3 regions of the Micromonospora sp. RV43 genome follow, and region 2 is predicted to be linked to each of the others. Evidence: riboswitches for the same ligand, from Rfam matches in the RefSeq annotation. Region 2 holds a riboswitch; each other region holds the start of a gene.
What was found. Region 2 has a riboswitch for cyclic di-AMP ahead of ABD52_RS12915 (transglycosylase family protein). Riboswitches for the same ligand answer to the same signal wherever they lie in the genome.
Positions count from the first base shown of each region.

Region 1: it holds a riboswitch for cyclic di-AMP, as region 2 does, so the genes downstream of both, ABD52_RS05915 (hypothetical protein) here and ABD52_RS12915 (transglycosylase family protein) in region 2, are expected to answer to the same signal.
Region 3: it holds a riboswitch for cyclic di-AMP, as region 2 does, so the genes downstream of both, ABD52_RS03830 (C39 family peptidase) here and ABD52_RS12915 (transglycosylase family protein) in region 2, are expected to answer to the same signal.

Region 1 covers NZ_LEKG01000015.1:3,208-10,870, reverse strand. The annotation lists gene ABD52_RS05925 (AAA family ATPase) at 1-1,211, shown strand, start outside; gene ABD52_RS05920 (cation diffusion facilitator family transporter) at 1,316-2,230, shown strand; cyclic di-AMP (ydaO/yuaA leader) riboswitch at 2,375-2,505, shown strand; gene ABD52_RS05915 (hypothetical protein) at 2,510-3,583, shown strand; gene ABD52_RS05910 (SRPBCC family protein) at 3,609-4,121, opposite strand; gene ABD52_RS05905 (STAS domain-containing protein) at 4,165-4,524, opposite strand; gene ABD52_RS05900 (hypothetical protein) at 4,943-5,347, shown strand; gene ABD52_RS05895 (BON domain-containing protein) at 5,508-6,182, shown strand; gene ABD52_RS05890 (redoxin domain-containing protein) at 6,241-6,738, shown strand; gene ABD52_RS05885 (thioredoxin domain-containing protein) at 6,735-7,289, shown strand; gene ABD52_RS05880 (LuxR C-terminal-related transcriptional regulator) at 7,293-7,663, opposite strand, start outside.
Region 2 covers NZ_LEKG01000040.1:30,196-37,858, reverse strand. The annotation lists gene ABD52_RS12925 (M4 family metallopeptidase) at 1-1,265, shown strand, start outside; gene ABD52_RS12920 (YbaB/EbfC family nucleoid-associated protein) at 1,408-1,857, opposite strand; gene ABD52_RS12915 (transglycosylase family protein) at 2,046-2,705, opposite strand; cyclic di-AMP (ydaO/yuaA leader) riboswitch at 2,704-2,875, opposite strand; gene ABD52_RS12910 (LLM class flavin-dependent oxidoreductase) at 3,021-4,583, shown strand; gene ABD52_RS12905 (helix-turn-helix domain-containing protein) at 4,630-5,106, shown strand; gene ABD52_RS12900 (SDR family oxidoreductase) at 5,138-5,836, shown strand; gene htpG (molecular chaperone HtpG) at 6,225-7,663, opposite strand, start outside.
Region 3 covers NZ_LEKG01000008.1:49,057-56,719, forward strand. The annotation lists gene ABD52_RS03825 (copper resistance CopC/CopD family protein) at 1-622, opposite strand, end outside; gene ABD52_RS38915 (hypothetical protein) at 953-1,225, opposite strand; cyclic di-AMP (ydaO/yuaA leader) riboswitch at 1,617-1,757, shown strand; gene ABD52_RS03830 (C39 family peptidase) at 1,967-2,767, shown strand; gene ABD52_RS40575 (zinc ribbon domain-containing protein) at 3,185-3,520, opposite strand; gene ABD52_RS40580 (hypothetical protein) at 3,532-3,996, shown strand; gene ABD52_RS03835 (hypothetical protein) at 4,210-4,641, shown strand; gene ABD52_RS38010 (cation transporter) at 4,801-5,028, shown strand; gene ccsB (c-type cytochrome biogenesis protein CcsB) at 5,097-6,026, shown strand; gene ABD52_RS03845 (hypothetical protein) at 6,041-6,583, opposite strand; gene ABD52_RS03850 (hypothetical protein) at 6,655-7,098, shown strand.

The sequences.
Region 1 (7,663 bases), on a different contig from region 2:
CGGACTCCCCCGCCGAGCTGCGCCTGCTCTACCGGGGCGAGCTGCTGCGCCTGGAACGTCCCGCGCTGGACGCGATCCGGGACCGGACGCTGGCCCGTGGGGCACGCCGCAACGAGGTACGCCGGGCGGCGTTCGACGCGGTGCTCGCCGCGCTCTACGCGCAGGCCCGCACGCTGCGGGTGGGACGCCTGCCGGAGCAGCCCGCGTTCGAGGACGAGATCATCGAACGGCCGGAGTTCCGCGAGTTCCTCAAGGCCTGGTGGCCCCGGCTGCACCCGAGGCACGTGCTGGACTGGCTGGCCCGCCCGGACCGGCTGCGCCGCTACGCCGGTGGGATCCTCTCCTCGGCGGAGATCCGGCTGCTCGGCGACGCGTACCGGAGCCTCGCGACCGAAGGGCTGACGGTGGCCGACATCGCGCTGCTGGACGAGCTGGACGCGCTGCTCGGCAAGCCGGTGCGGCGGGCCCGCCCCAAGCGCGACCCGTACCAGCTCGCCGGTGGCGTGCGCGAGCTGAGCACGTACGCCGATCGGCAGCGCGCCGCCCGCGCGGCGGCGCGGGAGCGTCCGGACGACTACCGCGACTACGCGCACGTGGTGGTGGACGAGTCGCAGGACGTCTCGCCGATGCAGTGGCGGATGGTCGGCCGGCGCGGGCGGCTGGCGTCCTGGACGGTGGTCGGCGACCCGGCGCAGACCGCCTGGACCGGCGACCCGCAGGAGCTGGACCGGGCCCGGGACCAGGCGCTGGGCCGGCGCAAGCGGCACCGCTACGAGCTGACCACCAACTACCGCAACTCTGCGGAGATCTTCGCGGTGGCGGCGGCGGAGATCCGCCGTCTCTACCCGGACCTGCCGCTGCCCGACGCGGTGCGGTCCACGGGCGTGCCGCCGGTCGAGCGCACGGTGCCCGCCGCCGACCTGCCGGCGGCCACCGTCGAGGCGGCCGAGGCGCTGCTCGCGCAGGTGGAGGGCACCGTCGGCGTGATCACGCCGGTGCCGCGCCGGGACGAGGTGGCCGGCTGGCTGGGCAGGCTCGGCGCGGGCCGCCTCCAGGTGGTGACCAGTCTCCAGGCCAAGGGCATGGAGTACGACGGCGTGGTGCTGGTGGCGCCGAGCGAGATCCGGGCCGACCCCGGCTCGGGTGTCCGCACGCTCTACGTGGCGCTGTCCCGGGCCACCCAGCGTCTCACCACGCTCGACCCCTCCTGACGGACACCCGACCGTGACCCGGCTGTCACCCATAGTTCAGTTGCATACATAGCGATGTGAACATACATTGGGCCTGGCCGGTACGGGGCAGGAAGGGTGTTGGCGTGGGCGCAGGTCATGACCACAGCGGCGCGGTGACCAACGCGGCGCACCGCCACCGGGGCCGCCTCTGGGCCGCCTTCGCGCTGCTCGCCGCCCTGATGGTGGTCGAGGCGGTGGCCGCCTTCACGACCGGCTCGCTGGCGCTGCTCTCCGACGCCGGGCACATGTTCACCGACGTCCTCGGCATCGGCATGGCCCTCGCCGCGATCACCGCCACCCGCCGCGCCGGCACCGACCCGCAGCGCACGTTCGGGCTCTACCGGCTGGAGGTGCTCGCCGCCCTCGCCAACGCCGTGCTGCTCGGCGCCGTCGCCATCTACGTCCTGGTCGAGGCGGTACGCCGGTTCGGCGAGCCGCCGGAGGTGCTGGCCGGCCCGATGCTCGTGGTGGCGGTGCTCGGCCTGCTCGCCAACATCGTCGCGTTCGCGCTGCTGCGCGCCGGGTCGAAGGAGAGCATCAACCTGCGCGGGGCGTACCTGGAGGTGCTCGGCGACCTGCTCGGCTCGCTCGGCGTGATCGCCGCCGCGTTGATCATCACGGTGACCGACTGGTGGTGGGCGGACCCACTGGTCGCCGTCGGCATCGGCCTGTTCATCCTGCCGCGCACCTGGCGGCTCGGCCGGGCCGCGCTGCGCATCCTGGTGCAGGCCGCGCCGGAGCACCTCCAGGTCACCGCCGTGCACGACCGGCTGGCCGCCGTACCCGGCGTGGCCGAGGTGCACGACCTGCACGTCTGGACGCTCACCTCGGGCATGGAGGTGGCCTCGGCGCACCTGACCACCGATCCGGGCGTGGACCCGGGCGTGGTGCTGGCCGCCGCGCGGGCCGCCCTGCACGAGGACTTCTCCATCGATCACGCCACGTTGCAGGTCGAACCCGGAGCGTCGGCCGGAGTGTGCGGACAGACCGAGTGGTGATTAGGACACACTTAAATCACTGTGGCTAATGTAGTCTTATGCCGGTTTTGCCCCGCCTAGTGGCACTGCTCCACGGAGCCGTGCCCGGGCAGCGCCGGTAGTCTCGGTCGCGGCCGCACCCGCGGGCGCCACCCGGCCCCGGTGGGGCGGCCGTCGCCTAATCGTCCGCAGGGACGAGCCGGGGAACCACGTACGTGGGGTGCATCCGCGTCAGCGGTAGGGATCTTCCGTCCCGAACCCGTCAGCTAACCCGGTCGGCGTTGACGGAAGGACGTGTGAATGCCCCCAGTGGCACCTGTACGACGGACGGCCGCCCGGTTGGCGGCCCTGCTCGTCGCGACGCTGACCCTCGGCGTCGCGACCGTTCCGGTCTCCCCCGCCTCGGCGGCGCCGGCGACCGGCCTGCTCGCCGCAGCGCCCGGCGACGACGAGGGTGGCACGCCCGAACTGCGTGCCCAGCTCGACGCGGCCAGCAAGGGCTGGCTGGAGGCGAAAGCCGCGCTGAACCGGTCGGTGAGCCGCCAGAAGCAGCTGAACGAACAACTCAAGACGGTCGGCGCCGAGCTGGCCGTACGCGACGCCAAGGTCGGCGAGATCGCCGCCGTGGCGTACCGCAACGGCCGTCTGGGGACCGCCGGGGCGCTGCTCGGCAGCAGCAGCCCGGAGGGCTTCATGGACCGGGCCGCCGCGCTGGAGCAGGTCGCCGCGCACGAGGACCGTACGCTGCGCGACCTGATCACCACCCGGGACGAGGCCACCCGCACCCGCGCCCAGCTCGACGGAGAGATCCGCGAGCAGCGCAAGCAGGTGACGGTGATGGCCAAGCGCAAGGAGCAGGCCGAGCGCGCCCTGGAGGTGGCGAACGACCGGGCCTCGCGCAGCAGCAGCGGCGGTGGCAGCGTCCAGGGCACCTCCAGCAAGAACGCGAAGCCGGCACCGCGCAACTCGGACGGCTCCTGGCCGTCGGAGTCGTGCAGCGTCAACGACCCGACCCCGGCGAACGGCTGCATCACCCCGCGCACGCTGCACGCGCTGCAACAGGCCAAGGCGGCGGGCTTCACCCGGTACGTCTCGTGCCACCGGCCCAGCGGCTCGGGTGAGCACCCGAAGGGGCGGGCCTGTGACTTCGCCGCGCAGAAGAACGGCTTCGGCGGCGTGGCCACCGGCGGTGACCGGACGTACGGCAACAACCTGGCCGCGTACTTCGTGCGCAACGCCGACCCGCTCGCCGTGCTCTACGTGATCTGGTTCAAGCAGATCTGGCTGCCCAGCAGCGGGTGGAAGTCGTACAGCGGCGGCAACGGCGACCCGTCCAGCGACCACACCAACCACGTGCACCTGTCGGTGTACTGAGCGCGCCCCGAGAGGGCCGGCCGGATCAGGCCGGCCGGCCCTCCAGGGTCGCTCCGAGACGAGCCGCCAGGCCCAGGTGAGCCGCCCGGGCCTGGCGGAACGCGTACCCGAACAGTGGCGCCGGAGCGGTGAGCGTGATCTCCACGTCGATGCGTACCGTGCCGTCCGGCTCGTCGCGCAGCCGGGTGTGGTTGCGGACCGTCGTCGCGGGCTGCTGACGCGCCACTGTGACCACCTCGTCCTCGCCGGCGATCAGCACGTCCGCCTGGTACGTGACCGGGAAGTGCAGCGGGCCGAGTTGCAGCCGGTCGGTGATCGCGTAGCTGGCCAGCGCGCCCGGCCGGGCCGGCAGCTTCCGGACCCGGACGATCAGCGGATGCAGCTCGCCCTGGCGACTCAGGTCACCCAGTAGCGCCACCGCTTCGGCCCGGGTGCACCGGGCCTGCACGGTGTAGCTGAAGCTGTCGCTGCTCTGCAAGCGGGCCCCCTCGCCGTCGTGCGTCGCGACGATCGTCCCGTACCGACGCCGGACTGGCAACGGGTAGAAGGTCCCCTGGCTGCAGGGGGTGTGGACGGCGCGCTCAGGCGCCGGGCAGCACCTCGGGGGTGTCGTCGGCGAACCACGGCTCGGGCGCGCCGAACAGGCCGAGCAGGCCGGTCACCCAGAGCTGCCGGTGCACGAACCGGCTCGGCTCGGTGACCACGAGCTTGACGCCGCTGACCTCGCAGGTCTGGAAGCCGGCGACCATGGCGCTGATGCCGACCGAGTCGATGAACGTGACGAGCCGCATGTTCAGCTCGATTCGCGAGGGACGGCCCTTGGCGAGCACTTCGGCGATCGCTTCCCGCACCTCGTACGCGGTGTCGACGTCGATCTCCCCACGGGGCGCGATCTGGACGACACCACCCGGCCGCACCGACTTCACGATCGACAGGCTCACGCGAGCACCTCCACTCGCCCATGACGGGCGCCTCATCAGTACGCGGGCCGCGACCGAGAGTATTCCTCCAACGGCCCGGTCGCCACCCCCCGGGATGAGCAATTCGCGAACTGGGCACACCTGGGCGTACCCAATCCGGACCTCCGGGTTCCAGTTTCCCCTGTATGGCGGGTCGCGGCCAACCATGCGACCGGGCGGGCCCGCCGATCCGCCGACCAGGGTAGCGGGCGCACGCACGTCCCGTGGGCACCGGTCCCGGCGCGTTCGGGTGGTTCGTCCCGTTCGCTGCTCACGGCCGGGAACCACGGCGTGGTTTGCCGCGCGCGCCGGTGGGGCACTGCCCGAGACAGTGAACCCGCCGGATGGACACCGGAGTCCGAAGTGGCCGCCGGCCTTCGGCACCCGAGGAGGTAGAACGATGTTCGGATCCAACCTGCTGGACCGCCGGGGCAAGGCCGAGCGGGTCGCCGACCAGGCGTGGCAGAACCTGCTCTCCGCCGCCGGTTCCGCCGGTGACAGCGTGCGCGACGCCACCCGGACCGCCCGCCGCAGCTCCTCCGGCCTGGCCGACGACGCCACCGACCTGGTCGGCTCCGCCGCCGACGAGGCACGCCGCCGGGCGTCCCTCGCCTTCGACGCGCTCGCCGGCCGCCGGCCCGCCCTGCCCTGGACGCTGCTGATCGCGGCGGCGCTGGCGGGCGCGGCGATCGGCTGGGCCGCCGGCACCGCGGCGCGCGCCGCCGGCAGCCGGGACCGGGCCGCGGACGAGATCGAGTTCGTGGACGTGGACCGGCCGAACTCGCCGGCCGGCCTGGACGGCTGACCCGCCCGTACGACACGACAACGGCCGCCCCCGGGACTCCCGGGAGCGGCCGTCGTGCTGCCTCACCCGGGCCGGGTGAGGCCCGCTCACCCGGGGCGCGCGCAGGATCGCGGGTGCGGGACCACGTGCCCGCGCCGCGATCGACGGGAGGGGGAGCCGGATGGCCACCGACACGATCACGCGTACCGACCGGGACATCCAGTCCGCCGTGCTCGACGAGCTGACCTGGGAGCCGCGGGTCGGCCCGGACGAGATCGGGGTGACCGTCACCGAGGGCGTGGTGACGCTCACCGGACGGGTGGACAGCTACGCCAAGAAGTGGGCCGCCGAGCGGGCCGCGCACCGGGTCGCCCGCGTCCGCGCGGTCGCCAACGACATCGCCGTCCGGATCGACACCGCGGCCGGGCGGGAGGACCCGGAGATCGCGGTCGCGGCCGTACGGGCGCTGGAATGGGACGCGTTCGTGCCGATCGAGGCGTTGCAGGTGACGGTGGCCGACGGCTGGGTCACGCTGCACGGCGAGGTCGAGTGGGAGTACCAACGGCGGGCCGCCGAACGCTCGGTCGCCCGGCTCACCGGCGTGTGCGGGGTGAGCAACGGCATCGCGGTACGCCCCGCCGTGCGCGCCGACGGCGGTGACCTGGCCGAGCGGATCGTGGATGCGCTGGCCCGCAACGCCGCCACCGAGGCCGAGCAGGTCGACGTGCGGGTGCACGGCGACACGGTGCTGCTGGACGGGCAGGTCCACTCCGCAGGCGAGCGCGAGGAGATCGAGCGGGTGGTGTGGAACGCCCCGGGCATCCGGGAGGTGCGCAACCACCTCGCCGTGCGCTGACGGAACCACCCCGCCCGGGTGAGCCCGCCTCACCCGGGCCGCGGCCATGGTGGGAGGCATGAGTGATCCGAACGGGCTGATCACACCCGGGCGGGCCGCGCCCGGGTTCACGCTCCCGGCGGCGCCGGACGGACGGGAGGTGGGCCCCGGGCAGTTCCGGGGCCGTCCCGTGGTGCTGGCCTTCTACCCGGCGGACTGGTCACCTGTGTGCGGCGAGCAGATGACCCTGTACCAGGCCGCCCTGCCCGAGCTGGAGCGGTACGACGCGGTGCTGCTGGGCATCTCGGTGGACAGCGTCGACTCGCACCGGGCGTTCGCCGAGAGCCGGGGCATCCGGTTCCCGCTGCTCGCCGACTTCGAGCCCAAGGGCGAGGTGTCGCGCCGGTACGGCGCGTACGCGCCGCACGGGCAGTCGGACCGGGCACTCGTGGTCCTCGACCCGGACGGCCGGGTGGCCTGGAGCCATCTGTCCCCGCCCGAGGTGAACCCGGGCGTGGACGGGATCCTCGACGCGCTGGAACGGCTGGAGGCGGATCGGCGGGTGAGTACCGGATGACCACGCCCCTTCAGGTCACCACCGCGCGGCTGCGGATCCCGGTGACCGAACGCGACCATGTCCGCGGGCCGGTGGACGCGCCGGTCACCGTCGTCGAGTACGGCGACTTCCAGTGCCGGTTCTGCGGCGCCGCCTACCCGAACCTGGCAGAGGTGCTGCGCCAGCGGGCCGACATGGTGCGTCTGGTGTACCGGCACTTCCCGATCACCAACGTCCACCCGTACGCGGAGACCGCCGCGGAGACCGCCGAGGCCGCCGCCGCCCGGGGCCGGTTCTGGGAGATGTACGACTGGCTCTACCAGCACCAGGACCAGCTCGACCAGGTGCACCTGTCGCTCGGCGTCGAGCAGATCGGCCTGTCGCCGGAGGAGATCGCCGCGGAGGTCGGCCGGCAGGAGTACGCCGACCGGGTCCGGCAGGACTTCGTCGGCGGCATCCGCAGCGGCGTCAACGGCACCCCGACGTTGTTCGTCAACGACGTCCGGCACGACGGCGGCTACGACCTGGCCGAGCTGCTGGCAGTGGTGGACGCCGCCACCGACGACGGCTGACTGTCAGATCAGCCGCAGCTCGCGCGCCCGCCGGACGGCGTCCCGCCGGCGGGTCGCGTCGAGCTTGCGGTAGATGTTGCGCACGTGCGTCTTGACCGTGTTGACCGACAGTGACAGCTCGGCGGCGATCTCCACGTTGGACAGGATGCTCTGGAGATAGCGCAGGATGGTCAGTTCCCGCTCGGTGAGCGGCTCGTCGAGCGACCGGGCCGGACCGTCGGCCGGTGCCGCTGCCGGTTGCGCGTCCACGCCCCGGACCAGCTCGCTCACCGTGGCCCAGTACGCGGTGCCCGAGTCCAGGCGCGCGGCGAGCAGGTCCCGTACCCCCGGGTCGGCCCGGGTGAAGACGCGCCGGAAGCCGTCCGGCTCGGCGA
Region 2 (7,663 bases):
ACGCGTTGTTCTCCGCGCAGACCGAGCACAAGATGCTCGCCCAGTGGCTGGGCCGCAACGGCGCCAACGGCAACGGCGGCTACTGGCCGATCCGGGTGGGCCTCAACGACCAGAACGCCTACTACGACGGCAGCCAGGTGCAGATCGGCAAGAACACCGCTGGCCAGTGGATCGGCTCGCTGGACGTGGTGGCGCACGAGATCGGCCACGGCATCGACGACAACACCCCGGGCGGCATCTCCGGCGGCGGCACCCAGGAGTTCGTGGCCGATACGTTCGGCGCGGCCACCGAGTGGTTCGCCAACGAGCCGTCCAGCTACGACGCGCCGGACTTCCTGGTCGGCGAGAAGATCAACCTGGTCGGCTCCGGCCCGATCCGCAACATGTACAACCCGTCGGCGCTCGGCGACCCGAACTGCTACTCCAGCAGCATCCCGTCGACCGAGGTGCACGCCGCGGCCGGCCCGGGCAACCACTGGTTCTACCTGCTCGCCAACGGCAGCAGCCCGACCAACGGGCAGCCGTCCAGCTCGACCTGCAACGGCAGCAGCGTGACCGGCCTGGGCATCCAGAAGGCCATGAAGATCATGTACAACGGCATGCTGCTGAAGACCTCGTCCTCGTCGTACCTGAAGTACCGCACCTGGACGCTCCAGGCGGCGAAGAACCTCTACCCGGGCAGCTGCGCGGAGTTCAACACGGTCAAGGCGGCCTGGGACGCGGTGAGCGTGCCGGCCCAGTCCGGTGACCCGACCTGCGCCGGCGGCACCCCGACGCCCACCCCGAGCACCACGACCACCCCGCCGTCGGGCGGCTGCTCCGGCAACAAGCTCGCCAACCCGGGCTTCGAGTCCGGCAACGTGAGCTGGAGCGCCTCGTCCGGCGTCATCACCACCGACAGCGGCCAGGCCGCGCACGGCGGCTCGTACAAGGCGTGGCTGGACGGGTACGGCTCGTCGCACACCGACACGCTCAGCCAGTCGGTGACGATCCCGGCCGGCTGCCGGGCGACGTTGAGCTTCTGGCTGCACATCGACAGCGCGGAGTCGACCACCAGCACTGCGTACGACAAGCTCACCGTCAAGGCGGGCAGCACCACGCTGGCCACGTACTCCAACCTGAACAAGGCCACCGGCTACGTGCAGCGGTCCTTCGACATCTCGTCGCTCGCAGGCACCACGGCGACCATCTCGTTCAGCGGCGTGGAGGACAGCTCGTTGCAGACGTCCTTCGTCGTCGACGACACCGCGGTCACCCTGAGCTGACCGTGGCGTGCGCGGCCGGTCGTCGTCCTCCCGGCGGCCGGCCGCCTCGCCGTGTCAGGCCCGGCGTCCCGCCGTGTCAGGCCCGGCGTCCCGCCGTGTCAGGCCCGGCGTCCCGCCGTGTCGGGCCGGCCGTTTCGCCGTGTCAGGCCCGGCGCGCGCCCTGGGACGCGGTGCCGCGGTCGCGGTGGATCCGCGCGGCCGCCTCGTGCATCGCGCGGCCGAACAGCTCGGCCTGGTCGCCCATGCTGCCGAGCCGGGCGGCGAGCGCGTCGGCGTCGGCCCGCGCCGACGCGCTGACCCGGGCGTCCAGCTCGGACAGCGCGGCGTTGGCGGCGGTGACGAAGTGTCCGCAGAGGACGTCGAGGGGCTCGCCGGCCAGCTCCGGGTCGATCGTCACGGAATCCAGCCGGCCACCCTGGACGGCGACCGCGCGGACCCGGCCGCCGGCGGCCGTGCCCTCGGCGCGCAGCAGGTCGCCGGGCTCGCCGTCGGCGTGCGCCGAGGCCCGGGAGCGCATCGCGGTGAGCGCCTGCTGCGTGCGGGTCAGCAGCTCGTCGATGCTCGCGGCCGCCGAGAACGGGTCGTTGGTCATATCCGCGCTTTCTTCACGTCTTAGCCGAGCATCGTGACACTAGCAACCGGCTCCGACGAATCGCGGTCACCGCCGTCGCGGACCGTCTCCCGGACGCCGGGAGCAGGCCGGACACCGTCGACGCGGCGTGTCGCGGACGGGGCGAACGCCCGGCCGGGGCGACCCGGCCGGGCGTTCTCGGACCGCTGTCAGCGCAGCCGCAGCCGCTGACCGGGGAAGATCAGGCCGGGGTCGTCGCCGACCACTGCGCGGTTGCGCTCGTGCAGGGCGCGCCAGCCGCCGTCGACGCGCTGCGTCACGGCGATCTCCGACAGCGTGTCCCCACGCCGGACCAGGTACGTCCCGGCGCCGGACGACGGCTGCGGCGCCACCGTCGTCGTGGCGCGCTCCGGCGCGGCCCTGCGGGTGGCCGCGCGCTCCGGCGCGGCCTTGCGCGTGGCGGCCCGCTTCGGGGCCGCCTTTGTGGTGGCCCGCTCGGACCGGGTCGCCGCGCTCGCCGAGCCGCCCTTCTTGCCGCAGACCGGCCACGCGCCGATGCCCTGGCCGCGCCGCACCTTCTCCGCGACGGCGATCTGCTCGGACCGGCTGGCCAGGTCGGCGCGGGCGGCGTACTTCTTGCCGCCGTAGCCGTTCCAGGTGGCGCGGGAGAACTGGAGCCCGCCGTAGTAGCCGTTACCGGTGTTGATCTTCCAGTTGCCGCCCGACTCGCAGCGCGCGACCGCGTCCCAGTTGACGCCCGCGCTGGCCGGAACGGCCGGGCCGAACAGGCTCGCGGCGCCGACGGCGGCGCCGGCCAGGACCGCTCCGAGGGCGGTACGGCGGCTTCGGGCTGAGTATTCAGTTGCCATGTGGATTCCTCCACGCCGACGAGGTGAGCTGTCGGGTTCGGGCCGAGGAGCCCGGCCGCCGGCGGCGGCTTCACCCCGAGGTGACGATGCACCGTGGAACGTGTGGTTCCCCCGCTCCCGCGCGAGGTCCGGTTACCGGGGACGGCGGCGGGATTTGGCGTTTCCGGCCCGCGGTGTCCGCGTCTGCGAACGAAACCGACGCTAGGAGCGATTTGCGACGATCGTCCACTTCTTGTGACGCTCTTCACCCGGCCGGGCTACCGGCGGCGGCGCTACGGTGGCAGGGCCAGGCAAGATCACGGGAGGGCTTGACGGATGACCGATCACGGACACGAGCTGACCTTCGGCGGCTTCATCACCCCCGCCGCCGGGCAGCCCGACCAGGTCGTGGCGCTGGCCCGGCTGTGCGAGCAGGTCGGACTGGACCTGGTCACGTTCCAGGACCATCCCTACCAGCCGGGCTTCCTGGACACCTGGACGCTGATGTCCTACGTGGCCGCGGCGACCGAACGCATCCGCCTGGCCGGAAACGTCCTCAACCTGCCGTTGCGCCAGCCGGTGGTGCTGGCCCGCAGCGTCGCCAGCCTGGACCTGCTCACCGGCGGCCGGGTCGAGCTGGGACTCGGCGCGGGCGCGTTCTGGGACGCGATCGAGGCGGCGGGCGGGCGGCGCCTGTCCCCCGGCGCCGCCGTCGACGCCCTCGACGAGGCGATCCGGGTGATCCGCGAGGTCTGGGACACCGGCAGCCGCGGCATGATCCGTGTCGACGGCGAGCACTACCGGGTGGTCGGCGCCAAGCGCGGCCCGGCGCCCGCGCATCCGGTCGGCATCTGGGTCGGCGCGTACAAGCCGCGCATGCTGCGCCTGGTCGGCCGCGCCGCGGACGGCTGGCTGCCGTCCCTGTCGTACCTGCCCAAGGGCCCCGACGAGCTGCCCGCCCTGAACGCGCTCGTGGACGAGGGCGCCCAGGCCGCCGGGCGCGACCCGGCCGCGATCCGCCGCATGCTCAACGTGACCGGCGCGTTCGCCCGCTCGTCGGCCGGTTTCCTGGCCGGGCCGCCGGAGCAGTGGGTGGAGGAACTGGCCGGGCTCACTTTGGAGCACGGCATCACCACGTTCATCCTCGGCAGCGACGAGCCGCGCGCGATCCAGATCTTCGGCCAGGAGGTGGCGCCCGCGGTCCGGGAACTGGTCGCCGCCGAGCGCGCCACGCCCGCCGGCGGCGCCCGGGAGGCCGCCGACGAGCCGACCAACGCCGGCGGCCCGAGCACGCTCGGCGTCACCCCCACCCCCGACCCGGGGGTACGCCTGAGCGCGCGCCGCCCGTGGGACGAGTCCACCCGCCCGAGCGCTCCGCCGCCGCCGGCCGGACACGTCTACCCGGCCCGGGGACAGGCCGCCGGGCAGCACCTGGTGGACGTGCACGACCATCTGCGCCAGGAGCTGGCCCAGGTGCGCGACCTGCTGGAACAGGTCAAGCAGGGCTCGGTCTCGCCGGGCCGGGCGCGGGCCGCGCTCAACGAGATGACCATGCGGCAGAACAACTGGACGCTCGGGGCGTACTGCGCGGCCTACTGCACGATGGTCACCCAGCACCACGGGCTGGAGGACGCCTCGGTCTTCCCGCACCTGCGCCGCTCAGAGGCCGGGCTGGCCGCGGTGCTGGACCGCCTCGAGGAGGAGCACGTGGTGATCCACGGGGTGGTGGAGAGCGTCGACCGGGCGCTCGTGGAGCTGGTCCGGCGGCCCGGCGACTTCACGCAGCTCCAGGAGGCGGTGGACCTGCTCACCGACACGCTGCTGTCGCACCTGTCGTACGAGGAGCACCAGATCGTCGAGCCGCTGGCCCGGCACGGGTTCTTCCCCGGCCAGCTGTGAGGTAGCTGACTTCTGCTTTCTTAAGTCAGGGGGTACCGTCGACGCCATGACGGACCTCCTTGCGCAGCGTGACTCCTGGTCCACCGCCAACTGCTCGATCGCCCGGGCGCTGGAGGTGGTCGGCAACCGCACCACGCTGCTCCTGCTGCGGGAGGCGTCGTTCGGCACCCGCCGCTTCGACGACTTCGCCCGGCGGGTCGGCGTCAGCGAGCCGGTGGCCGCCGCACGCCTCAAGCAGCTCGTCGCCGACGGGCTGCTCGACCGGCGTCCCTACCGGGAGCCCGGGCAGCGCACCCGCGACGAGTACGTGCTCACTGCGAAGGGAAGCGACCTGATCCCGGTGCTCGTCGCGCTGCGGCAGTGGGGCGACACGTACGCCGCCGACGAGGCGGGCCCGGCGGTGCGGGTGGCCCACGAGGAGTGCGGCGCCGCGGTGCACGCCCGGCTGCGCTGCGGCGCGGGGCACGACGTACCCCCCGGCGAGCTGGCCGTCCTGCCCGGTCCGGGCCTGCTGTCCGCCTGACCCCTCCCTTCCCCACACCTCGGAGCGAGACATGAAGATCGCTGGAAGCACCGCCCTGGTCACCGGCGCCAACCGCGGCTTCGGCTGGCACCTGGCCGCCGAACTCGTCGCACGCGGCGCCACCGTCTGGGCCGGCGCCCGCAACCCGGACACCGTGGACCTGCCCGGAGTCACCCCGGTACGCCTCGACATCACCGACCCCGAATCGGTGGCCGCCGCCGCGCAGCGGGCCGGGGACGTGACGCTGCTGGTCAACAGCGCCGGCGTGAGCACCGGCACCGACCTGCTCGACGGCGACCTCGCGCAGATCCGGCTGGAGATGGAGACGCACTACCTCGGCACGCTGTCGGTGGTACGGGCGTTCGCGCCGCAGATCGTGGCCAACGGCGGCGGCACGATCCTGAACGTGCTGTCGGCGCTGTCCTGGTTCACGTTCCCCGGCGTCGGCGCGTACGGCGCGGCGAAGGCCGCCGAGTGGTCGATGACGAACGCCCTGCGCCAGGAGCTGGCCGGCCGGGGCGTCCGCGTCGCGGGCCTGCACGTGGGCTACATGGACACCGAGATGGCCGCCGCCGTACCCGGCCCGAAGGCCCACCCGGCCGACGTCGCCCGGCTCGCCGCCGACGGCATCGAGTCCGACAGCTACGAGATCCTCGCCGACGACGTGGCGCGCCGGGTCCAGGCCGGACTGTCCGGCGGTGTGGCCGCGCTCTACCCCGCGCTCCCCTGAGCCGACCCGCCTCCAAGGTGGCGGCGCCACCTCGGCGAGCCGGGTGTCGATCGATCGGCTGCCACGACAACCGCCTGAGGTCCCTCCATCTGGGACCAGTCTCCCCCACTCTGGGACACCCAAGCGCTCGTCCCCAGTCTGGGAGACCCACCGTGATCAACACCAGTTCGGCGAAATGGCGGGGTCAGAGCCCGTCCGATACCACCACTTCGGCGAGCTGGAGTGGATCACGCAACTGACCCGACACCCGCCCGACCATCGACTTCCGAGCGGGGTCGACACCGGCTCGGCGAGGTGGCGGTATCGGTGGCATGCCGATACCGCCACTTCGGCGGCATGGAGTCGATCACGCCAGCCCGCCGGGGCGGGTCGGGCGAGCCGGGTTTGGCTACAGGCCGCGGGCGAGACGGTCGGCGAGGATCCGGGTGAACCGGGCCGGGTCGGCCAGCTCGCCGCCCTCGGCCAGCAGCGCCATGCCGTACAGCAGCTCGGCGGTCTCGGTCAGCGCGGCCGTGTCGCCGCCCTCCCCGTGTGCCTTGCGCAGCCCGGTGACCAGCGGGTGGGCCGGGTTCAGCTCCAGGATCCGCTTGACCCGGGGCACCTCCTGGCCCATGGCCCGGTACATCTTCTCCAGCGTCGGCGTCATGTCGTGCGCGTCGCCCACCACGCAGGCCGGTGAGGTGGTCAGCCGGGTGGACAGGCGCACCTCCTTGACGCTGTCGGCGAGCGCGCCGCCGAGGAACGCGAGCAGGTCGGCGTACTCCTGGCGCTCCGCCTCGGCCTTCTCCTTCTCCTCCTCGGTCTCCAGGTCCACCTGCCCCTTGGCGACCGAGCGCAGCGTCTTCCCGTCGTACGCGCCGACGCGCTCGACCCACACCTCGTCCACCGGGTCGGTGAGGATCAGCACCTCGTAGCCCTTGGCGCGGAACGCCTCCAGGTGCGGCGAGTTCTCGATGGTGGCCCGGTTCTCGCCGGTGGCGTAGTAGATCTCGGTCTGGCCGTCCTTCATCCGCTCCACGTAGTCGCGCAGCGTGGTCGGCTCGGCCGGGTCGTGGGTGCTGGCGGTGCGAACCAGTTCCAGCAGCGTCTCGGTGTTGTCCGGGTCCTCCAGCAGACCCTCCTTGACCACCGCGCCGAACTCGGTCCAGAACGTGCGGTACGACTCGGCGGACATGTCCTTGAGCGTGGCGAGCACCTTCTTGACCAGCCGGCGGCGCACCGCGCGGATCTGCCGGTCCTGCTGGAGGATCTCCCGGGAGATGTTCAGCGACAGGTCGTGCGCGTCCACGACGCCCTTGACGAAGCGCAGGTAGTTGGGCATCAGCGCGTCGCAGTCGTCCATGATGAACACGCGCTTGACGTAGAGCTGCACACCCCGGCGGCCCTGCGGGGAGAACAGGTCGAGCGGGGCGTGCGACGGCAGGAACAGCAGCGCCTCGTACTCGAAGGTGCCCTCGCCGCGCATGTGGATCGTCTCGAGCGGGTCGGCCCAGTCGTGCGCGACGTGCCGGTAGAACTCCTTGTACTCGGCCTCGTCAACCTCGTCCCGCGAGCGCGCCCAGAGCGCCTTCATCGAGTTGAGCGTCTGCTCCTCGCGGGTGGTGGCGCCGTCCTCGCCGGGCTTGTCGACAGTCATCCGGATCGGCCACGAGATGAAGTCGGAGTAGCGCTTGACGATCTCGCGGATCGTCCACTCGGCGGTGTAGTCGTGCAGGTTGTCGTCGGTGTCGACCGGCTTGAGGTGCAGCGTGACCGAGGTGCCCTGGGGCGCGTCCTCGACCTCCTCGATCGAGTAGGTGCCCTCGCCCGCGGACTCCCAGCGGGTGC
Region 3 (7,663 bases), on a different contig from region 2:
GGATGTCACTGCGTGTGCCGACCAGTGTGGTCAACGCGAAGACAAGACCACCGACACCGAGCAGGATCGCCCCGTAGGAAAGCCAACGCCCGACGGCGCCGACAAACCGCACCGGCGCCTGTTCCGCGTCGGCGGTGTGGCCAACAGCGTGTCCTCCCGCGTGTGCCGACGGCGAAGCCGGGGGCACACCTGGCCCACCATGGCCGGCATGTCCGTGCGGGCTGGCTGTTGCCTGGGGTTTAGCGGCCGTTCCGGGCGTCGGGGGAGGCGAGGCCACCGTAAACGTGATGACACCCGTCAGGGGGTGGGCGTCCGGGGCCGCGACGCTCCATCGCAGCTTGAACGTGCCGGTGGTCAGGCGAGCGGTCGGGTGGACCAGCCACGTTCGGCCTCCGTCGGGCGTGTGGCTGGCGGCCGGTAGGCCGATGCCGTTGCCGTCGGAAAGCTTGAATCCCGCTCCTGTGGGCGTGCCGGCGGCGCTGAGCGTCAGCCGGATCTCCTGGACGGCGCCGTCGATCCGCGCGCCGTCGGCCGGAACGGCCCGGAGCAGCTTGAAATGTGCGGCCGCAGGGGAAGCGAACCCGAGGGCCACGATGAGGGCGGGAAACAGCGCCAGCCACACCCGAATTGCCCAGCGCGCGGCGCGACGTGCTGGCGACTGAGGACATGCGAGACCCGGCGATGCAGCAAGCAAGGTCAGGCCGCCCGGCGACGCCGCTGGAAAGGCACTGTTGATCCTTCCGCCAAGGAGGCGCGGGCCGGTGCCCACACATCGCTCCCACGTGGTGCGGTCGCCATCCTAGGTCAACTACTACCCGCCCTTAGTAGGGGCGGGTCAGCTTCGACGATCCAGAAAGTCAGGTTGGGGGAGAGCGCCAGCATGGTGGCATCGCCGACTCGCAACGGCGACGGACTGCGCCGGGAGTGGTGCGAGGCATTGCCGCGGTCCCGGTCAGCCGTGGTCGGGTCGCTCTGTGGCCCCGCGGTGACGGATTTTGAAGCGGGCCACCGCGATCAGCGCGACGATCATGCTCTCGTACGCGGTTCCCACTTGCTTCGCGCGGCGCGCGCCCAACCGTCGGCAGGGCGGCGATCCGGCCTTACGCCGCCCGCCGGGATTGGGTTGATTTTCGTCGAAGCCACGTCGACATTCGAACGTCGAGCTACCCGCGGTCTGCGCGGGCTGACTGCCGGGTGTCACGAGCGCCGCCAACTTCATCTCCATGAACGCCTGTGCGGTAACGGGGAGCTCGCACTGACTTGTGTCTGCGCGCGGCCTCGGCCCGTACCACCACTACCGCCGCTGCTGCCGGCCCGGGTTTGCTGAATTGTGACTGAAATTGGTGTGGGGCTACGTACGGCCGCCCAGGAAACGGCCATTCGGGTGAGTATGCGGCGATCGGCCAAGCAATTGAGCGCCAACAGCATTCCGATGTCCGGTTACGTCCCGAGGGTTCCGCTATAACTGCTCGTCCCATTGAGTGGCATGAGTAACTGGAGGTTCCGATCAGAGTAGCGATGTTCGAGGCTTATGCAGGTGGGAGCCCTTGGCATACGACGTACCCACCGGTAATGTCGGCGCGTCCGGTGCGGTTTCCGATCGCAAGTGGCGACGCCGCTCCGACCCGCCTAATCGTGATCTCATGAACCGGGGACCCAGGCAACACCGGGGTGAATCCGCGAGCCACGGCCCGCGGTAGGGCGTACTTCCCGCCCGAATCCGTCAGCTAACCCGGTAGGCGGCCACGGAAGGAGTGCCAGCCTCGTGCGAAACACCTCCCGATACTCCCCACGCCTCCACGGCATCGCGGTGCCGACACTCGCCTGACTGTGAGTCCCGGCAACTGCCCCCCAGCCCGGCCCACCGGGCGCTCCCCATCCCCGCGGCACCCCGCCCAGTCACAACGTGCGTGAGTTCCTCCGCGCGTCGGGCCGGCCTGTGCCGCTCCAGCCCGTGGAGGAACACATGAAGCACCACATGAAGCGTCAGCTGCGGCGTCTTGTGACCGAGCGCCCGTACAAGATCATCGCCGGCTCCGCCGCGGCGCTCGTGCTCGCCAGCGGCGTCGGCACGGCGCTGGCCGCCACCGATCACAACGCGCCCGTCCGCCAGGGGAACACCGCCGCCGGGCTGGCTCCGCGGCTCGGTGATGTCGCCACCCGCGGCGAGGCTCGCGTCGCCGCCGAGCCGTCGCCGTCAGCGAAGGACAGGGCCACGACCGACCCGGACGTGACCAAGAAGGCGAGGCCGAAGCCTCCGTCGACCAAGGTCCTCGACCACACCTACGAGGCGCAGACTGCCTACTGGAACTGCGGCCCGGCCGCTGTGCGCAACGCGCTCAGCGCGAGCGGCGTCGAGACCACCCAGGACGCGATGGTCGCCCCGCTGAACGCTGGCGAGAACGGCACCAACTCGGCGGAGGACACCACTCGCGGGCTCAACCAGATGGTCAAGGGCAACCCGTACCGGACGCACATGATCCCGGGCCAGGCCGCGACGCCGGCGCAGATCGACCAGCTCCAGGCCGACGTGGTCACCGCCATCACCGACGGCCGTGCCGTGGTCGCCAACACCGTCGGCTCCGCGACCGATACAGACGGCGGCTGGCACTCCTTCCCCGGCGGCCACTACATCGCCGTGGTCGGATATAAGGACGACGGCCGGACGGTGCGGATCGCCGACTCCGCCGACCCGAACATGGCCGCCTACTGGATGACCACCATCGACCTGGCGAACTGGATGGCCACCCGCGGCTACTCCGCCTGATCCCATCTCCGGCCCTCGGGCACCGGCTCGTTCGAGCCGGTGCCCGTCGCCTTTCGGTTCGCGCCCAGTAGCAGGCAGGACGGCACGTCGTGCGCCCTCTGGTATGGCTCAGCCGATCATCTTGTGCGGTCAGGTTAGGTGCCGCCCGACGCGGCGGGCAGGGGCGAACACGTACAGGTCCAGCATGCCGGGTGGGTTGGCCAGGCCGGGGCCGCCGGCGCGAAATCCGAACCAGCCCCTCTGTGGACTTTGGTGCGTCACCGATAACGGCATGACGCCGACACGGGAAACTCCATAGTGCCGCTCGCTGCTATAGGATTACGGCATGAGCACCCATGCTGAGCATGGGTGCCGTGACTTTGTGTCCGAATCCCTCGGACACAACATCTCCACATATTGATCATGGGTTGAACGGGCTCACTTGCCTGAGGCTCCTGTGGTCGGTGTACATCGTTCCTGATCGCAGATGATGCTGATCTTGTTTCTGTGCAGGAGCGCGGCCAGGTCATGCGGGTTCTGGGCGTCGCTGGCGAGGCCGGGATGTCCCATCAGTCGCGCGATGATGTGGTCTTCCCTGAGGTAGAGCATCTTGCGTCGGCCGTTGGTGGGCTGTTGGGTGCTGGTGTGGCCTTGGCGGCATCGGTAGCCCGGACGCTGGTTGATCCAGTGGGATTCCAGTCTTCGGCCGCATGGTGCGCAGCGCAGCAGGCCGGTGAACAGGTAGCGGCGGGCAGTCCCGTCGTGGCTGGCCACAACTGCACACCGTGCTGTTCGAGCAGGGGTGCCAGGTGCTGCAGCTGGTTGGCGGAGAATGCTCGTTCGTATTCGCCGACCACGATCGCGTCGAACCCACGGTGCGGATCGGGGAGCGCGGCCAGCAGCGCGGCGGCCTGCGGACGCTGCCGCCAGCCGCGGCGGCGCGAGCAGCCGGCATCGAAGTACTCGGCGACGATCAGCCCGTGACCGGCGACGAGTTCGCTGGCGCAGTCCCGCTGCCAGTGCCGGGACGTCACCCGGTCTTGATGCTCGATGGTCGACATCCGGCCGTAGAACGCAAACCGCAGACCACCCTGCCGCCGGACGCGCGGCTGCGCGCCGGCGTGCGGCTGGCTGTTGAGCCATCGGGTCATGGGATCCGCGGGATCGTCACTCTGGTGGTCCGACACGCCAACATTTCTACGAAGGATCTTCATGGTCGAGTCGGACAAAAAGTCCGCTGCGCTGGATGAAGGGCTGTCGGGCCGGAGCCGGTGGTAGCCGCCCGAACAAGGCGGTCCAGCTACGACCGCCCGATGCAGGCCGCGCCGACGAGTGGCCCACGGGACTTTCGAACGCGACGTGGTGACGCAGTGGTTCGCCGACCTTGAGATAAGCATCCGGGGCAGGACGGGAACCCGCACCCGCACGACGGCTGCGGCCGTGGAGTGTCGTAGTCTGCGCTGGTGACGTGGGACGGTCCGGCTGGTGCGATGCGCGGCTACCGCGCTGTCGCGGTGGCGGTCGTCGTCGCTGCGGTTCTGGTCCTGCACGCGCTGCAGTGCGCTAGGGGTCTGGACACTGCGACACCTTCGGCGGCTGCCAGTTCCACGACCTCCCTCGCTTCCTACGACGCGTCTGCGGCCCTGAACAGCCTCGCTGATGCCCTCGCCTCCGCCGATCCGGAGGCGACTGACGGGCATCATGCGCCGGCAGATGGCGGGAGCGTGGCCGTGACGGCCTGCCTGCTGTTGCTGGTGATCGGCGGCGCTGTCGTACTGGCGGCATTCCAGCGCTGGGTCCGCCGGCTACCTGTTGGCCGGGGGCTGCGTCACCGGCCGGTGAGCCGGCCTGTGACGGTCCGGCTGCTGTCACTGTTGTGCGTGTCGCGGGTGTAGAACCGGTTTGCGGTTGTGAGCCCGTGGCGGTCCACGCGTCCTGATACGTGGCCGGCTGAGTAGCCGTCGCGGGCCTTCGTTCCTGCCGAGTCTGCCAAACGTGGTCCTGGCCAGTCGGCCAGCAAGCTCGGCTGTCCCTTCGTCGGGTCTGAGGATGCCGTGAACGACACCGTCACTTACATGCTGGCCGTGCGCGGGTTGTGCTGCGACCGTGCGGAGAGCGCAGTACGGCGAATTTTGGAAGATCTGCCGGGGGTGCATCGGGCGCACGTGTCCGCAGCAGCGGGCCGCGCGGTGGTGGACGCCGACCCGGTCGTCGTCACCGCTCCCGTGCTGACCGCGGCGCTCGCCGCGTCCGGCTATCCGTCCCGGCTGGAATCGCTCTGATCTCCGGCCCGCCCGCCGCCTCCTGATCGGGGCGTGCGGTAGCGGGTTGACTCATTCGTGGAGAGTCGATGGCTGCTCTATCTGACAATCTGTTCACTCTTGCTCTCCTCGGCCACCTCACGGCCGTGATCGCCTTTGCCGCGGCCCAGGTGGCACCGCGGCGGGTTGCCGTACCGGTTCCTGCGACGGTGCCTGCGGCTGCCGTCCCGACGATGGCTGCCGTGTCGCGCCGGGTTGCCATCGGGCGCGTCGTCGGCCTGGGCGCGGTCGGGGCGGCCGCGGCGGCGCAGGCCGGCAGCCTGGTCGCCCGGGCGGCCGCGGCGGGGCGCGTGCCGTGGGGAAACATGTACGAGTTCATCGTGGCGGTGACCCTGGTCGGGGTGCTCGCCTGGCTGGTCCTGGCGGTCCGGCGCCCCGCGTTGCGGCCACTGGGCCTGTACGTCGCGGTGTGCGCGTTGGTGCTGCTCGCCGCGGCGGGCCTGCACGTGTACACGCCGGCGGGTCCGCTGGTACCGGCGTTGCAGTCGGTGTGGCTGGCGGTGCACGTCAGCGCCGCCGCAATCGCGTCCGGGTTGTTCCTGATCGGGTTCGTCGCTGCCGTGGCCCTGCTGCTACGGGCGCGTTATGAGCGACGGGGCACGCCGAGATCGGGGGATCTGCGTGACACCTTGGCGGCGCGGCTGCCCGCGATGGCGGTGTGGCGGCGGCTGTCGTTCCGGATGCACGGGGCGGGCTTCCTGGTGTGGACCTTCGCGGTGATGGCCGGAGCGGTGTGGGCGGAGGCGGCGTGGGGCCGCTTCTGGGGCTGGGACCCGAAGGAGACGTGGGCGTTCATCTCCTGGGTGGTGTATGCGGCCTACCTGCACGCGAACGCGACCGCGAGTGTGCGGGCCACCACCGCGGCGTGGGTGGCGGTGGTGGGCTGGGCGACGATGATGTTCAACCTGTTCGCGGTGAACCTGGTGATCTCTGGTCTGCACTCCTACGCGGGGGCCTGAGCCGTGGTCAGCCGCTACTTGACGGGGTTTGCGCCGCGGCCCGCGGCGGTTGTCGCACCTGCGTGCGGCGCGGAGCTCTCCTCGTCGTGCGGCGCGGCGGCGGCCGAGAGCAGCCGGGCGAACAGCTGGGCGGTGCGGGCGCCGGTCATGCCGGTGCCCGTGAACCGGTGGGTCACCCCGTTGACGTGTTCGATCGTGACGGTGATGCCGCCGTTGGCCTGCTCACTGCGGGCCGCGCTGATGTCCCGTACGTGGATGGCGGAGCCGGGGTGGCGCTCGGCGCGCCAGAGCAGCACTGCGGCGACGGCTGCACCGATGCCGCCGGCGATGATCAGGCCGACTGTCGCGGCGGTGGCCCACAGGCCGACGGCCGGGCCGATCGCGTGGCCGACACCGATGGAGATGGCAGCGAGGCCGAGGCCGAGCATCACCGCTCCGGCGGACCAGTGCAGCAGCCTCCGCCAGCGGGTGGCGGCGGGGGTGATCCACACCGTGGTGTCGTCGGAGCGGAGGCTGGCGGTCTCGCCGGAGTCGAGCGCAACGGGGAACACCTTCACGCCGCTACCGTACGTCACGCAGAGAGAGGGCGGACAACATGCCTGGCTTCCCGAGCGGCTATCGTCGGGGCGTGTCGCCCTGGCTTCGTCCCCGCTGGCTCGTTGGCCACGTGCTCGTCGGTGTGGTCGCGGTGGTGTTCCTGCGGCTGGGCTGGTGGCAGTGGCAACACGCGCGGCAGGGCAACACCCTCAGCTACGGGTACGCGTTGCAGTGGCCGCTTTTTGCCGCCTTCGGGGTCTTCTTCTGGGTCAAGGTGGTGCGCGAGCGGTTGAGCCACGCCGACGTCCGACGGCAGGGGGGCAGGCCGCAGGCAGCGGTGCCGTCGCTGGGTCACAGCTGGCGCTTCGAGCGCAGCGACCCGGACGGCGCGGCGCCGGCGCGGATGACGCCCGCCGCTGTGACGCAGACCGACGCCCAGGATCCGCAGGTGGCCGCCTACGAGGACATGCTGCGGTGGCTCAACGACGACCCCCGCCGGCACGTCTCGGACTACCCGGGCTTCCAGGACCGCTAGACCTCGACACCTCGAACGCGCCGCTGCCGGCACGGTCCCGTCGCACCGGCGTCGATGACGGCTGCCGGCTCAGGCAAATGCCGCCAGCGGTCTCCGCGGCGCCGAGCCTGCTGACAGATGTCCGCATCGACACCGTGCCGCCACCACCGCGCCGCTGCGCAGACAACCACCTGCGGCCGCGCCTGTGCGAAGGTCGTCACTCCAGTGCCGTGAGGCGTCCCGCCGGCGGCTCCCGCCACGCTGCTCTCCGGCTGCCCGCGGACGCGGCCGCGCCCGATAGGCAGCTCCTGGCGTCGGGCCTCGCCTCGACGACCATGCGTGGTTCTGCCGGCCGCTGCTCGTCGAAGTCACGCCTCGACCGTCGGTCGCGGCCCACGCGTGGGCGTCCTCGACCGGTGGCGGACGAGCGCCGCTGCGGTGTGCTTCCGCCCGGCCCGCCTTGCCAGCCGACCGGCATGGCTAGCGACGGCCCGTGCGGCCGAACACCCGACGTTGACCACGAGGACCAGGAGGGTCTGTGAACATGAGTACGCCGGCGACAGCCGGGCACGACGATCCGGCGGCC